Regions from separate parts of the Microbacterium sp. MEC084 genome, predicted to be linked through region 2. Evidence: predicted binding sites of a transcription regulator. Region 2 holds the regulator's gene; the other holds the start of a gene.

Region 1 (7,652 bases), on a different contig from region 2:
CAGTCCTTCGACCTCGACGAGGTCGTCTTCGTGCCGACGGGTCACCCGTGGCAGAAGGAGGACGTCTCGCCGGCCGAGAGCCGGTACGAGATGACCGTGATCGCGACCGCCTCGAACCCCCGGTTCACCGTCAGCCGCGTGGACGTCGACCGCGACGGCCCCACCTACACGGTCGACACGCTGCGCGACCTCAAGGCGCAGCGGCCGGACGCCGAGCTCTTCTTCATCACGGGCGCGGACGCCGTGGCGCAGATTCTCAGCTGGAGAGACCACGATGAGCTGTGGGATCTCGCCCATTTCGTCGCGGTCTCGCGTCCGGGGCACATCCTGGACATCGAGGGACTGCCGAGCACCGACGTGAGCCAGCTGGAGATCCCCGCGCTGGCGATCTCGTCGACCGACTGCCGCGACCGAGTGCGCCGCGGATTCCCCGTCTGGTACCTCGTGCCCGACGGCGTCGTGCAGTACATCGCGAAGCATCATCTGTATCGGAGCAAGGCATGAGCACACCGGACCAGCCTTCGCAGCCGCTCACTCGTCGCAGGCTGCGCGAGTTGAAGATGACCGGACAGACCCCGGTGATCACCCCCGAGGACATCGCGCGCGCCGCGGTGCAGCCGGAGCCCGAGGCTCCGGTCGCCGAGACCGCGCCCGCCGCCGAGGCTCCCGAGACCGCGGAGACGCCCGAGGCGGAGCCCGCGGACGCAGACAAGCCCTTCGCCCTGCCGGAGACGTCCGTCGAGTACCCGGTGCTCGCCGCCCAGGCGGACGAGCCCGTGGACCGGCCCGAGACCGCCAAGGCCGAGGAGGCCGCCGCGTTCGAGCGCGCCGCGCAGGAGTCGACCGCGCCGGGCACGGGCGGGCGGCCGCTCACGCGGCGGGAGATCCGCGAGCAGGAGCGCCTCCGCACCGCACAGCTCCAGGTCGTGCTGCCGCCCGTCGAGGGCGTGCCGGCCATCCCCGTGCAGGGACCCGAGGAGCGGCCCGCCGAGGACGCGACCCCCGAGCCCGAGGGTGCGGAAGCGCAGGAGGCGCAGCTCGCCGCGATCGAGACCGTCGTCGTCGGTGAGAACGAGACCTCCGTGGTGTACGAGGTCGTCGAGGTCCCGTTCGCCGACGAGCCGCGCGGCGACGGCGAGGTCACGCAGGACGAAGAGCCGGCCACCGCGGACGAGGTCCACGAGCTCGTCTACGAGGAAGAGGCTGACGAGCAGGATCGAGCCGAGGACCCGGACGGCGGCGACGTCGAGGCGGCCGAGCCGGCGCACCGGGCGGACGAGGAGTTCGCCGACCGCGCGGTCGAGACCGTGTTCGTCGTCGAGGACGCGCCGACCGGGGAGGTCCGCGCCGCCGAGGAGAAGCAGCAGGGGGCCGCGCCGACGTTCGGCCAGCGGCTGTTCGCTCCCGAGCCCCGTGAGGACCAGCCGGAGTCGTTCGAGCAGATCCTCACGCACGCGGCCGACTCGAGCGGCTCGTCCACGGCCGGCAGCACCCTCATCCTGGCATCCGACCCGAGCACGATCCCGCTCTCGGCGCCGATCACGGCGACCGGCGAGCTGATCGTCACGAGCTCGCACACGCTGCCCGAGGGCTTCGGCTCGCGCGGTCACGCGCAGGGCGCGCAGGACGGCAAGGAAGTGGATGTCGTGCTTCTCGACGGCGAGCTCCCGCTCGCGTCGTCGCCGATGCCGCTCTCCGCGAGTGACGCGGTGAGCACATCGAAGAGCCCGTCGGAGGTGATCCGCCCGCCGGCACCGGAGAAGACCCACCGCCTGACTCTGCTGCTCGGCATCACGGCGGGCGTCCTGGGCATCGCACTCACCGGCGTGGTGGTCGCCGCCTTCACGACGGGAGTTCTGGGCTGATGGCCTCTGCCGAATCGATCGACATGCTGAAGATCGCCGCGGACGCGGCGTCGTCGAAGGGCGGCGAGGACCTCGTCGCCCTCGACGTGTCGGAGCCGCTGCCGCTGGTGGACGTGTTCCTCCTCGTCACCGGCCGCAGCGAGCGCAACGTCGCCGCCATCGCGGACGAGATCGAGGACAAGCTGCACGAGGCCGGCGTCCGCCGCCTGCGCCGCGAGGGCCGCGCCGAGTCGCGCTGGGTGCTCCTCGACTTCGGCGACCTCGTCGTTCACGTGTTCCACCAGGAGGAGCGCGCCTTCTACGCGCTCGAGCGCCTGTGGAAGGACTGCCCGGTGCTGCCGGTCGAGGTCGACACGACGCGCCCGGCGGAGTGAGCCGATTTCACGTGCGCGTCGACGTGTTGTAAGCTGAATGAGTTGCCCGGGGCTTCTACCGGGCAGCATCTGGGCCTGTGGCGCAGCTGGTAGCGCACCTGCATGGCATGCAGGGGGTCAGGGGTTCGAGTCCCCTCAGGTCCACCAAGAACCCCCGGTCTTCCGGGGGTTTTTCGCATCCCCGGCCGACCCGGGGACCGTCCATCCCCCTCGCCTCCCCGGACTCCGCATGGCCTCCACTCTCACCACGGGCAGCCCGTGGCGCGTCATCCTGTCGTTCACCGTGCCCCTGCTGCTCGGAAACGTCGCGCAGCAGCTGTATCAGTTCGCCGACACCGTGGTGGTGGGGCGCTGGCTGGGTGTCGACGCGCTGGCCGCCGTCGGCGCGACCGGACCGCTGCTGTTCCTCCTGCTCGGCTTCGCATGGGGCCTCACGTCGGGGTTCGCGATCCCGACCGCCCAGGCGTATGGCGCGCGGGACGACGACGCCGTGCGACGGTCGGTCGCATCCGGTGCGATCCTCACCGGCATCGCGAGCGTCGTGATCACCCTGGTGGCCCCGCTCGTGGCGCGGCCCGGGCTGGAGCTGCTGCAGACGCCACCCGAGCTGCTGGAGGCCGCGACGGTGTTCACCCAGGTGAGCTTCCTCGGCGCGGGCGCGACGATGTTCTTCAACCAGCTGTCGGGCATCATCCGCGCGATCGGAGACAGCCGCACGCCGCTGCTGTTCCTCGCTCTCGCGTGCGGGCTCAACGTCGTGCTCGTGATCCTCATGGTCGGCCCGCTCGGGTGGGGCGTCGCCGGAGCGGCGCTCGCGACCGTGCTGTCGCAGGCCGTGTCGGTCGCGCTGTGCCTGCTGTACGTGTGGCGGCGCATGCCCGTGCTGATCGTGCGACGAGCGCAGTGGCGGGTCTCGCGTGCCGACCTCGCCGAGCACCTGCGGCTCGGACTGCCGATGGGCTTCCAGGCGTCGATCATCGCGATCGGCATCCTCACCGTGCAGGTCGCGCTGAACACGCTCGGGTCCGAGGCGGTGGCCGCGTACACGACCGCATCGCGCGTGGACAGCCTCGCTCTCGCGTTCCTGCAGTCGCTCGGCCTCGCGGTGTCGATGTACACGGCGCAGAACCTCGGCGGCGGGCGGCCCGACCGGATCCGCCGCGGCGTCGTGCAGGCCGTGCGGATGGCGCTCGTGGGATCCGTGCTGCTCGGCGTCGTGCTCGTCGCGTTCGGCGCCTCGATCATCCGGGTGTTCGTGGGCGACGGCGCAGACGAGGTCGTCGAGCTCGCGCACCTGATGCTCGTGATCAACGGGGTCACGTACTCGTTCCTCGGAGTGCTGTTCGTACTGCGCGGGGCCCTGCAGGGGCTGGGGCAGGCGATGGTGCCCACCGTGACCGGCGTGATCGAGCTCGTGGCGCGCATGTTCGCCGCGATCGCTCTCGGCGGGGTGCTCGGGTTCTTCGGCGTCGCGGCGAGCAACCCGCTGGCGTGGCTCGCGGCGCTGTTCATCCTCGTGCCGGCCTACGTGCGCGCGCACCGCCGCCTGGCGGCCATGCCGATCACCGCCGAGGTGACCACGGCCACGACGCCGATCGCCGTGATCGGCCCCACGGACGGGTCCATGGTCGTCGACGCCGTGCTCACCGCGCCGGTTCCGGTGGTCGTGCCGCGGCGGATGCCGTTCGCGCGGTCCGGGCGCTGAGCGGCTGATCTCGGGCTGACCGTCGGGTCAGACGGGCGTCTCCACCTCGCCGTCGCCCCGCTCTGCCGCGCGACGGCGCCGCGTCCGGTCCAGCACGGCCATCGCGGGAGTCGCCGCGACCCCGTGGATCAGGACCGATCCCAGGATGACGAGCGACACGACGGCCCACAGGCGCTCGGCTCCCGGGAACTCGCCGTTCTGCAGCGCATAGGCGATGTAGAACAGCGACCCCACGCCGCGCACGCCGAAGACGGCGATCACGCCGCGTTCGCGCGGACCGGTCTTGCCGGGGGTGAGGCCGAGCCACCCCGTGACGGGCCGGATCACCAGGAGGAGGACGGCGGCGAAGAGGACGTCGGGGACGGTGATCGACTCGAGCAGTCCGCGCGCCACGGCTCCGCTCAGCAGGATGAGCACGACGACCGTGAGCAGACGCTCGATCTGCTCCACGAACGTGTGGAGCACCGAGTGGAGACCGTGCGCGTGCTCGCCGGCCCGGATCGTGCAGGCGCATACGAACACGGCGATGAAGCCGTAGCCCTCCGCCACCTCGGCGACGCCATAGGCGAGGAACGTCGCGCCGAGCGCGATGAAGCCGTCGGCGCGATCCGCGAAGCCGAGGCGCTCGGAGATCGACGAGAAGAACATCCGCCGCAGCGCCCATCCGACCGCGAGGCCTGCCACGAGGCCGATGCCGATCCGCCAGACCACATCGATCAGCAGCCACTCGCCGAGCCAGCCCGAGGGCGCGAGGCCGGCCATGCTGACCGCGATCGCGGCGTAGGTGAAGGGGAACGCCAGCCCGTCGTTGAGGCCCGCCTCGGACGTGACGGCGAAGCGCGCCTCGTCGTCGTCGCTGCCCTCCTCGGTGAGGGGCTCGCTGACCTGCACCTCGCTCGCCAGCACCGGATCGGTCGGTGCGAGCGCCGCGGCCAGCAGCAGGGCGGCGGCCGCGCCCAGCCCGAGGCCCCACCAGCCGACGATGGCCACAGCGACGATCGAGAGGGGCACGTGATTCCCAGCAGCCGCCACGTGGTCGACCACGTGCGCCACGCGAATCTCCTGTTGATCGCCAGCCCGGCGCCCATCAGTGACACGATCACGCAGACCTCGGTGATGTGCAGCGCGAGCTCGGGGTGTGCGATCGGATCGGGGTCCGGAAGGCCGGGGAAGAGCGCGAAGGCGCCCATGCCGGCCGCGACGAACACCATGGGCATGGATACGGGCACCCTGCCCAGCAGGCGCGGCAGGAGCGCCGCCACCAAGGTCGCGATGCTCGCCGCGAGGTACAGCAGGCCCACCGGATCCAACGCCATCCCGCCATCCTCGTCGCGGTGGCGTGCAGGCGCGAGCACTGGCGACGTCGCCTGCGTGTGTGCTAGCCGGGTCGGGTTCGGACGGCTCGCATCCGCTCGAACGCTCCGGCGCGACCGACACAGCGCTGACAGATGTGAACGCATCGCGCTGACAGGCGTCACGCGCTCGGTGGTGACCAATCTCTCGGCCCCTGCGCGGGCTTGATCGGTTCGACCCAGCCCGCTTTCGAGAGACGAATGGCTGATCTCGGTTCGGACGGCCAGACGCCGCCGCGGTGCATATTCACACCAGACCGGGCGGCGGCGTGCGAATAATCGGATCGGGCCCGACGCTCATTCTGGCGCTCGGTCAGCCGCAGCACGATTTCCGCGTGATAGGCCAACCGTGCGTCGGGGCGGAGCCAGAGGAACGACTTCGCCCATTGCCGGTCCCAATCGGCCGCGCAGAGGCAGGCGAGCACGAGGGGCCCGAAGATCAGGGACAGTCGCACCTGCTGTTCAGCCTCGGGAGGAAATGCGCCCGCGATCGCATTGATGGTCAGGCTCAGCGCGTCCAAGGCGTTGCGAATAAATTCGACCATTTCCGCCATTTCCTCGATCGCGCAAGCCGTCCCGCACATTGTGGCACGAAGGTCGAAGCAGTTGGGAAGACAGTATGTGAGCCGCCCCCCCGAATTCACGTGGGTCCGAAAGGATTCGTACGTCGGCGTCGGCCTCGCCGGAATCGCATAGGCGCATCATGGTGTCGACGGTCACTGGGAGCATCGACGCCGGCTGCGCCGCCTCGCTCGTCCTGAGGGTCGACACGGCGACCGCGCCCGGCGCTGACGTCCTCTGGCAGCGGACCGGACGTCGGCGGTCCTCGTCTCAGTCGCTCATTGCCGTTCCCCACAGGCTGCGCGACATTCGAACGAATGTCCGAGGGTGGTGGGATGATGGGGGCATGCCACGGTTCACGGATGCGGATGCCTCGGGGTGGGAGTTCACGCCCGGTGAGTTGGCGCGGACGCGGGCGATCGTGGAGCGGTTGAAGGCGATCCGGGGGGAGCGGGCGGGGCTGGATGCCGAGGAGGCGGCGCTGCAGGCGGAGGCGATGGGCATCGCGATCGACCAGATGGGGCGGATGCCGGATGCGAGCGTGTACGAGTTCCCGGTCCGGTCCATGGCCGCCGAGCTCGCGCTGGCGACGAAGGAGTCGCCGCGGGCGATGCAGGGCCGGATGGACCGCGCGCACACGCTGGTGACCCGGTTCCCGGCGACGCACGCGGCGCTCGGGGAGGGACGGATCACCTCCCGGCACGCGCAGGTCATCGCAGAGGCCGGTGCGGACCTCGATGAGGATGCGGTGCGGGCGGCGTTCGAGTCGGAGATCCTCCCGCTGGCGGAGAAGGCGACCCCGTATCGCACCAAGGCGCTGGCTGCGCGGGTGGCGGAGAGGCATCAGCCGGTGTCGGCGACGGTGCGGCATGAGGAGGCGCGGGAGCGGCGGGGCGTGTGGGTGGAGGACCAGCCGGACGGGCAGGCGGTGCTGTGCATCAGCGGCCCCGCGTACGTGATCCACGCGGCCCATGATCGGCTGACCGCGCAGGCCCGGGTGGTGAAGCGCGCCCGTGGCGGGTCGGAGGATCCGGCGGTCGCGGCGGACGAGCGGGGCCTGAGGCGGCTGCGGGCGGATCTCGCACTGGACCTGCTGCTGTCGGGCATGCCGTCCGGTCACCCGGTCGAGGCGCACATCGCCGCGAGCATCGAGGTCACGATCCCGGTCACCACCCTCGCCGGTCTCGACGACGAGGCGGCGCTGCTGGCGGGGTATGGGCCGATCGATGCGGACACCGCCCGCCGCCTCGCGGCGGGTGCGGTGGGGTGGGAGCGGCTGTTCCTACACCCCGACACCGGGGCCCTCCTCACGGTCGATCACCGCACCCCGACGGCGGCGCAGCGGCGGTACCTGCTGGCGCGGGATGGGACGTGCCGGGTCCCGGGGTGCGCCACCAAGGCGAAGAACTGCGACATCGACCACACGATCCCGTGGTCCAAGGACGGCCCCACCAGCGTGGACAACACGGCCCACCTGTGCGAGCCGCATCACATGATGAAGCACTACTCGCCCTGGGACGTCGACCAGGTCGGGAGGGGGATCCTGCGGTACCGGTCCCCGGCCGGGTACGAGTACTACGACACCCCTTACCGCATCGAGTACGTCGGTGGCGGCGCACCACCCTTCTGACGTGCGGGGCGGCTGAGTGCCGAGCGTCAGCACCCAGTGCCGGCGGGCGCTCGGGCGCCTGACCGCCACCCGTCGCCGTCACGTCCACGGGTGGTCCCACCGTCCGTCCGCCTGCGCCGCCGCGACCTCGGCGAGCCCGCCGGGGCGCATCCGGCCGTCGGCGAT
Region 2 (7,652 bases):
TCGTCCAACGGCACGAGGGCGTCGCCGTAGCGCGAGATGCCCGACTTGTCGCCGAGGGCCTCGCGGATCGCCTGGCCCAGCACGATCGAGATGTCCTCGACCGAGTGGTGGGCGTCGATGTGGGTGTCGCCCGTCGCGGTCACCGTGAGATCGGTCAGCGAGTGCTTCGCGAACGCCGTCAGCATGTGGTCGAAGAACGGCACGCCGGTCGAGATGGTGCTGCGGCCGGTGCCGTCGAGGTTCAGCTCCAGCTCGACGCTCGACTCGCTGGTGGAGCGGGTGCGGCGTGCGATTCGGGCAGTCGTCATGCCCGCGAGTCTAGTCGGGGCGCGGTCGCCGCCGGACCGCGCGGCGACCGCGCACGGCCTCCGCTCAGCGACGGCCCAGCTCGGCCAGGGCCTCCAGGAACGCCGTGGTCTCCTCCTCGGTGCCGGCCGTGACCCGCAGGTGGCCGGGGATGCCGATGTCGCGGATGAGCACGCCTCGGTCGTACAGCGCCTGCCACGTCGCGGCGGGGTCGGAGACGCCGCCGAACAGCACGAAGTTCGTCCACGACTCGTACGCGCGGTAGCCGAGCGCCTCGAGCGTCGCCGACATCCGGTCCCGCTGCACGACGATCTCGTCGACCATCCGCAGCATGGTGTCGGAGTGCCGCAGAGCCGCGGTCGCGGCCGCCTGCGTCAGCGCGCTGAGGTGGTACGGGAGACGGACCAGGCGCAGCGCGTCGATCAGCACCGGATCGGCCGCGAGATAGCCCACGCGGGCGCCGGCGAAGGCGAACGCCTTGCTCATGGTGCGCGAGACCGCGAGGCGGGGGCGCCCGCCCAGCAGCGTCAGCGCCGAGGGCGACTCGTGCGGCGCGAACTCCTGGTACGCCTCGTCCACCACCACGATGCCGTCTGTCGCGTCGTACACGGCCTCGACCACGTCGAGCGACAGCGGCGTGCCGGTGGGGTTGTTGGGGGCGCACAGGAACACGACATCGGGCCGCGCCTCCGCCACCTGGCGGGCCGCGTCCTCCGGGTCGATCGTGTAGTCGTGGCCGCGCGTGCCGCCGATCCACTCGGACCCGACGCCCCGTGTGAGGAGCCGGTACATGGAGTAGGTGGGCTCGAAGCCGAACGCCGAGCGCCCGGGACCCGCGAACGCCTGCAGCACGTGCTGCAGCACCTCGTTCGAGCCGTTGCCGGCCCAGATCCGGCTCTCGTCGAGGCCGTGGCCGAGGTACTGCGCGAAGCCCTGCCGGAGCTCGGTGAACTCGCGATCCGGGTAGCGGTTGACGTTGCGCAGAGCCTGGGCCACCGCGTCGGCGATGTCGTCCGCGACCTCGGCCGGCACGGGATGCGTGTTCTCGTTGACGTTGAGTGCCACGGGGAGAGGCGCCTGAGGTGCCCCGTAGGGCTTCTGCCCGCGCAGGTCGTCGCGGATCGGCAGTTCGTCGAGAGTGACCGTCACCCTCTCAATGCTAGGGCCGCTCGGACGGGTGGCCTCTCGTCCGTCAGCGGGCCGAGGAGTACTCCGCCGGGATCGCGAGCCGCTCTCCGGCGGCGACCGACGAGCTCTGCATCTGGTTCAGCGCGACGATCGCGTCCACCACGTCGCGCGGGTCCGCGGCCGGAGCGATCTCCTCCGCGATCGACCAGAGCGAGTCGCCCGCCATGACCGTCACGGTGTCGAACGTGCCGGCGGGTGCGCCGTCCTCGCGCGACGCGAGGGCGCCTCCGCCGCTGATGACGGCGAGGGCCAGGCCCGCGGCGACCGGAGCCGCGGCGAGGGCGGCCAGCACGCGACGACCGCGGCGCGTGAGCCGCAGCCGCGTCGCCGGCGTCACGCGGACGGCGCGCTCGGTGCGGAGGGCACGGGCGGGGCGGACCGGGGCCTGGTAGGCGGTGATGCTCACGGTGGTCATCTGCGGCTCCTTCAGCTTCCTCGAGAGGATCGGAGAGGCTTCGCATCCGGCACTCGGCCGGGAGGGCCGGATGCGAAGCTCTGTTCCGAATCTATCTTCGAAGCTTCGAATCTGTCAACGTCTTCTTCGAAAACCGGTCCGAGATGTCACGCGACACGCTCGAACAGATCTTCCGGATCCGCGTGGTTCTCGGATACCGTTTCGATGAAGCACACTCCACCACGGGCCACCGACATCGGATGTCGGAGCGAAGGAGCACGGGACATGAGCGCCGTCGACACCAGCACGTCGGACCTCGACGCCGGACAGTCGGCCGCGGCCGACGAGAAGCCCCGCACGCGGCGCCGCAAGAGCCTCAGCGACAAGCAGCTGGCCATCCTCGAGGTCATCCAGCGCTCGATCCAGACCAAGGGCTACCCGCCCACGATGCGCGAGATCGGCGACGCGGTCGGCCTCAAGTCGCTCTCGAGCGTCACGCATCAGCTGGGGCAGCTCGAGCTGAGCGGCTACCTGCGCCGCGACCCCGGCAAGACGCGTGCGATGGAGGTGCTGATCGACCTCCCCGGCCAGTCGGCGGAGAACCTCGACGCGGGCATGCCCACGGTCGGCGACGCCGCCATGGTGCCGCTCGTCGGCCGCATCGCGGCGGGCGTGCCGATCACGGCCGATCAGCAGGTCGAGGAGATCTTCCCGCTCCCCCGCCAGCTGGTCGGCAAGGGCGAGCTGTTCATGCTGAAGGTCTCGGGCGAGTCCATGATCGACGCCGCGATCTGCGACGGCGACTGGGTGGTCGTGCGCGTGCAGAACACGGCGGAGAACGGCGACATCGTCGCGGCCATGCTCGACGGCGAGGCCACGGTCAAGGTCTTCCGGCAGCGCGACGGCCACACGTGGCTCCTGCCGCGCAACTCCGCGTTCGAGCCGATCCTCGGCGACGAGGCGGTCGTGCTGGGCAAGGTCGTCGCGGTGATGCGCGCGGTCTGACCTCCGCGGCTCCCCGATAGCGTGGGGGCATGGCACAGACGCTCCCATACGGATCCTGGCCCTCGCCGATCGCGGCAGCCGACATCGCCGGAGGCTCGCCTCGCCTGGACGGCGCGCGCTTCGTGGGCGACGAGATCTGGTGGAGCGAGAGCGTGCCGTCGGAGCGAGGGCGCACCGCGGTCTTCCGGCTCACGGACGACGAGCCCGAGGCGCTGCTGCCGGCGCCCTGGAACGCGCGCTCGCGCGTGCACGAGTACGGCGGCGGTGCGTGGACCGTCACGCCGGCCTCCGAGCTGCTTTTCGTGGAGGGCTCGGATCAGCGCGTGCACCGGTTGACCGTGGGCGGCGCGCCCGAGCCCCTCACGCCGGCGGGCCTGGGGATGAGCTTCGGCGACCTCACGTTCGCCGCCGGTCCCGACGGCGGGGGCCGGCTGTGGGCCGTGCGCGAGACACACGCCGGCGACCGCTCCCCCGTGCGCGATATCGTCGTGATCCCGCTCGACGGCTCCGCGGCCGACGATCCCGAGGCGATCCTCAGCGTGGTGGCCGGTTCGGACTTCCTCGCGTACCCGGCGCCGCGCGGCGACCGACTCGCCTGGATCGCGTGGGACCACCCGGACATGCCGTGGGACGCCTCCGAGCTGCGCGTGGGCCGGATCGGCCCCGACGGGCGCGTGGCGGAGCACGTGGTGGTCGCGGGGGGCCGCACGGAGGACGGCGGGATCTCGGCGCTGCAGCCCGAGTGGACCGGCGACGACGAGCTCATGTTCACCGCCGACCCCGAGGGCCGCTGGAACCTCCACTGGGTGCGGTTCGACGGCCTCGGCGCGACCGGCCCGGAGCCGATCTACCCCGCCGACGCCGACACGGGCGGACCGCTGTGGAACCTCGCGACCCGCTGGTTCGCGGCGCTCGACGACGGCCGGATCGTCGCGGTGCGCACGCACGGCGCCGACGAGCTCATCGTGATCGATCCGACGTGCGGCGCGGTGGACGGCCTGGAGACCTCGCTCACCGGCGGGGTGCTCGTGCGGGACGCACAGGGCTCCCGCGTCCTGCTCACGGGCGCCGGCATCCGCGTCCCCGGAGGCCTCTGGCTCCTGGACGTCGACGCGCGCACGCTCACCGCGCTGCGGGGCGGGGTCTCGGCGCTCGCCCCTGAATGGATGCCGACCTCCCGCGCCGTGACCTTCGAGGGTCCGGACGGCGACGTCCACGCGTTCGCGTACCCTCCGACCAACCCGGATGCGACCGCTCCCGAGGGCGAGCTGCCTCCGTACCTCGTGCTCGTGCACGGCGGGCCGACCGCGCACGCGTCGGGCGAGCTCTCGCTCGCGGTCGCGTACTTCACGAGCCGCGGCATCGGCGTGCTCGACGTGAACTACGGCGGATCGACCGGCTACGGCCGCGCGTACCGCGAGCGGCTGCGCGGCCGCTGGGGCATCGTCGACGTCGCCGACACGGCCGCCGCCGCGCGGGGGCTCGCGGCGGCGGGTCTGGCGGATCCCGCCCGGATCGCGATCAAGGGCGGCTCGGCCGGCGGCTGGACCGTGCTGTGCGCGGTCGCCGACACGGACGTGTTCGCCGCCGGCATCAGCCGCTACGGCGTCGCGGACCTGCGGCGGCTGGCCGACGACACGCACGACTTCGAGGCGCGGTACCTCGACGGCCTCGTCGGCCCGCTCCCCCAGGCCGAGCCGCTGTACGTCAGCCGCTCGCCCCTGTCGCGGCCCGAGACGCTGCGGACGCCGCTGCTCATCCTGCAGGGCGCCGACGACCCGGTGGTGCCGCCGTCGCAGTCCGAGGCGCTGCGCGACGCGCTGGCGGCCAACGGCGTGCCGCACAAGTACCTGCTGTTCGAGGGCGAGTCGCATGGCTTCCGGCAGGCGGAGACGCTCGTGCGCGCGTTCGAGGCCGAGCTGGCCTTCCTGGGCGCGATCCTCGGGTTCGAGACCCCCGGGGTGCCGCCGATCGACCTGGACTGACTCCGGGTCAGCCCAGCCGCATCCCGAACGCCTGGACCCCCTCGTGCGAGGGCAGGCGCGAGAACCCGACGCGGTCGTAGAACGCCAGCGCGCCGGCGTTCCGGGTCGCGGCGGTCAGGTGCAGCCCCGGCACGCCTCGGCGGCGCAGCTCGGCGACCAGCGCCTCGATGAGCCGGCGCCCCCACCCCCGCCCCTGCGCCTCGGGCAGCAGGTCGATGTGCAGGTGCGCGGGGTAGCCCGCCGCGGCGTACGGCTCCGCGCCCGGCCGGCGTCCGTAGGCGTAGAGCAGGATGCCCTCCTGGCGCGTTCGCTCCCGCTCGGGTCGCGCGCGTCCCTCGGTGCGCGACGGCCACCAGTCGACCCGGAACCACTCCTCGAAGGCGTCGGTGTCATCCGTGCCGACCACGTACCCGATCACGCGGCCCTCGTCCTCGAGCACGAAGGCCAGGTCCGGGTGGCGGGACACGTACGGCAGCGCCCACACGTCCGCCCACAGCCCGTCGTCCTCGAGCACGCCCGTGGCGTCCCCGCCGTAGTCGGCCGTGCGCAGGCAGATCTCCGCGACGGCGTCGCGGTCGGCGGCTGCGTACGGCCGGATCCGCATGCTCAGGCCACGCGGAAGGGCTCGAGCGCCGCGGCGAGGCGCTCGGACACGTGGGCGTGCACCAGCGTGCCGCCCTCCTCGTGCGAGCGCTCGAGAAGGTGCCCCTGCTCGTGGATGGCCGAGATCAGCTCGCCGCGGTCGTACGGGACGAGCGCGCGGATCTCGACCTCGGGCATTGGCAGCGCCGCCTCGATGGCCGCGCGCAGCTCGTCGATGCCCTCGCCGCTGCGCGAGGACACGAAGACCGCGTTCGGCTCGAGGCCCCGCAGGACGAGGCGCGTGTCGTCGTCCACGAGATCGGCCTTGTTGAAGACGACGATCTCGTGGATGTCGCGCGCGCCCACGTCGCCCATCACGTCGCGGACGGTCTGCAGCTGCCCGGCCGGGTCGGGGTGATGCGCGTCGACGACGTGCAGGATGACGTCGGCGTCGGCCACCTCCTCGAGGGTCGAACGGAACGCCTCCACGAGCTGGTGCGGCAGGTTGCGCACGAAGCCGACCGTGTCGGCGATCGTGTAGACGCGGCCGTCCGAGGTCTCGGACCGCCGCACCGTGGCGTCGAGGGTCGCGAACAGCGCGTTCTCGACCAGGACCCCGGCGCTGGTGAGCCGGTTCAGCAGGCTCGACTTGCCGGCGTTGGTGTAGCCGGCGATCGCGACCGAGGGGATCGTGTTGCGCTTGCGCTCGCCCCGCTTCGCCTCGCGCGCGGGCGCGAAGTCGCGGATCTGCCGGCGCAGCTGCGCCATGCGCGTGCGGATGCGACGGCGGTCGAGCTCGATCTTCGTCTCACCGGGACCGCGCGAGCCCATGCCCGCGCCGCCGGCGCCGACCTGGCCACCCGCCTGGCGGCTCATCGAGTCACCCCAGCCGCGCAGGCGCGGCAGCAGGTACTCGAGCTGCGCGAGCTCGACCTGAGCCTTGCCCTCGCGGCTCTTGGCGTGCTGGCTGAAGATGTCGAGGATCACCGTGGTGCGGTCGATCACCTTGACCTTGACGACGTCCTCGAGCGCGCGCCGCTGGCTGGGTGCGAGTTCCGTGTCGGCGATCACGGTGTCGGCTCCCACGGCCGCGACGATGTCCTTGAGCTCGTCGGCCTTGCCGCGACCGATGTACGTCGCGGGGTCCGGGTGCGGGCGCCGCTGGAGCACGCCGTCCAGCACCACGGCGCCAGCGGTCTCGGCGAGCGCCGCGAGCTCGCGCAGCGAGTTCTCCGCGTCGGTCAGCGAGCCCTGCGAGTACACGCCCACGAGCACGACGTTCTCGAGCCGGAGCTGCCGGTACTCGACCTCGGTGACGTCCTCGAGCTCGGTCGAGAGGCCGCCGACGCGACGCAGCGCCGCGCGCTCCTCGCGATCCCACTGCTCGCCGTCCGCCGTGCCCTCGCCGGTCGTGGTCGCATCCTGCAGCGCCTGCGCGGCTCCGAAGACCCGTGCCCCGGTGCGCGCCTCGGCGCGCGAGAGCACGCGATCCACCAGATCCGGCTCTGCCTGACCGACGACGCCGTCGGTGTCGGGATCTGGTGTGGTGGTGTCAGTCATCCATGCCTTTCGTCGCGAGCCGATGCGCGGCGCCTGCCGCGTATCGAGCTCTCCAGCCTATTCTCCCGCGCCCCGCGCGGCCATGGGCCCCTCGGCACCGGATGAGCACGTCCGGGCACTCCCGGGCCGCCCGCTCCTCCGGTACGCTGGCCCCCTATGGTGGACCACTACTTCTCTGCGAGTCCCACCAGTGCCGAGAACCTCCGACGCATCCGCGTGCCCCTCGCGGGACGCACCGTGGAGCTGACCACAGCAGCCGGTGTGTTCAGTCCCGAACGACTCGATGCCGGGACGGCGGTGCTGCTCGCGAACGCCCCGGAGCCTCCCTCCGGCGGCGACTTCCTCGACCTCGGATGCGGCTGGGGACCGATCGCCCTCAGCATGGCCCTCTCCTCGCCGCACGCCCGGATCTGGGCGGTGGACGTGAACGAGCGCGCCCTGGACCTCGTCCGCCGCAACGCGGCCTCCCTGGGGCTCGAGAACGTCAACGCCGTGCTGCCGGAGGATGTTCCCGCGGAGGTCTCGTTCCGCACGATCCGCTCCAATCCGCCCATCCGGGTCGGCAAGTCGGTGCTGCACGAGCTCATGGAGACGTGGATCCCGCGGCTCGCCGAGCGCAGCGACGCGTACCT

The links. Region 2 encodes LexA, which represses DNA repair genes until DNA is damaged. Its sites were predicted from a motif close to TCGAACANNTGTTCGA; they were not measured.
Region 1: a site for LexA is predicted at 6,167-6,182, ahead of B5M43_RS08030 (HNH endonuclease signature motif containing protein). Genes of this name have one in related genera too.

The regions. Positions count from the first base shown of each region.
Region 1 covers NZ_MYFP02000006.1:80,562-88,213, forward strand. The annotation lists gene nadD (nicotinate-nucleotide adenylyltransferase) at 1-504, shown strand, start outside; gene B5M43_RS08000 (hypothetical protein) at 501-1,865, shown strand; gene rsfS (ribosome silencing factor) at 1,865-2,239, shown strand; tRNA gene B5M43_RS08010 (tRNA-Ala) at 2,311-2,386, shown strand; gene B5M43_RS08015 (MATE family efflux transporter) at 2,469-3,944, shown strand; gene B5M43_RS08020 (cation:proton antiporter) at 3,972-4,997, opposite strand; gene B5M43_RS08025 (hypothetical protein) at 5,419-5,850, opposite strand; gene B5M43_RS08030 (HNH endonuclease signature motif containing protein) at 6,204-7,487, shown strand.
Region 2 covers NZ_MYFP02000003.1:265,448-273,099, reverse strand. The annotation lists gene hisB (imidazoleglycerol-phosphate dehydratase HisB) at 1-308, opposite strand, end outside; gene B5M43_RS05490 (histidinol-phosphate transaminase) at 373-1,464, opposite strand; gene B5M43_RS05485 (LysM peptidoglycan-binding domain-containing protein) at 1,499-1,909, opposite strand; gene lexA (transcriptional repressor LexA) at 2,174-2,893, shown strand; gene B5M43_RS05475 (prolyl oligopeptidase family serine peptidase) at 2,923-4,878, shown strand; gene B5M43_RS05470 (GNAT family N-acetyltransferase) at 4,886-5,482, opposite strand; gene hflX (GTPase HflX) at 5,485-7,020, opposite strand; gene B5M43_RS05460 (class I SAM-dependent methyltransferase) at 7,177-7,652, shown strand, end outside.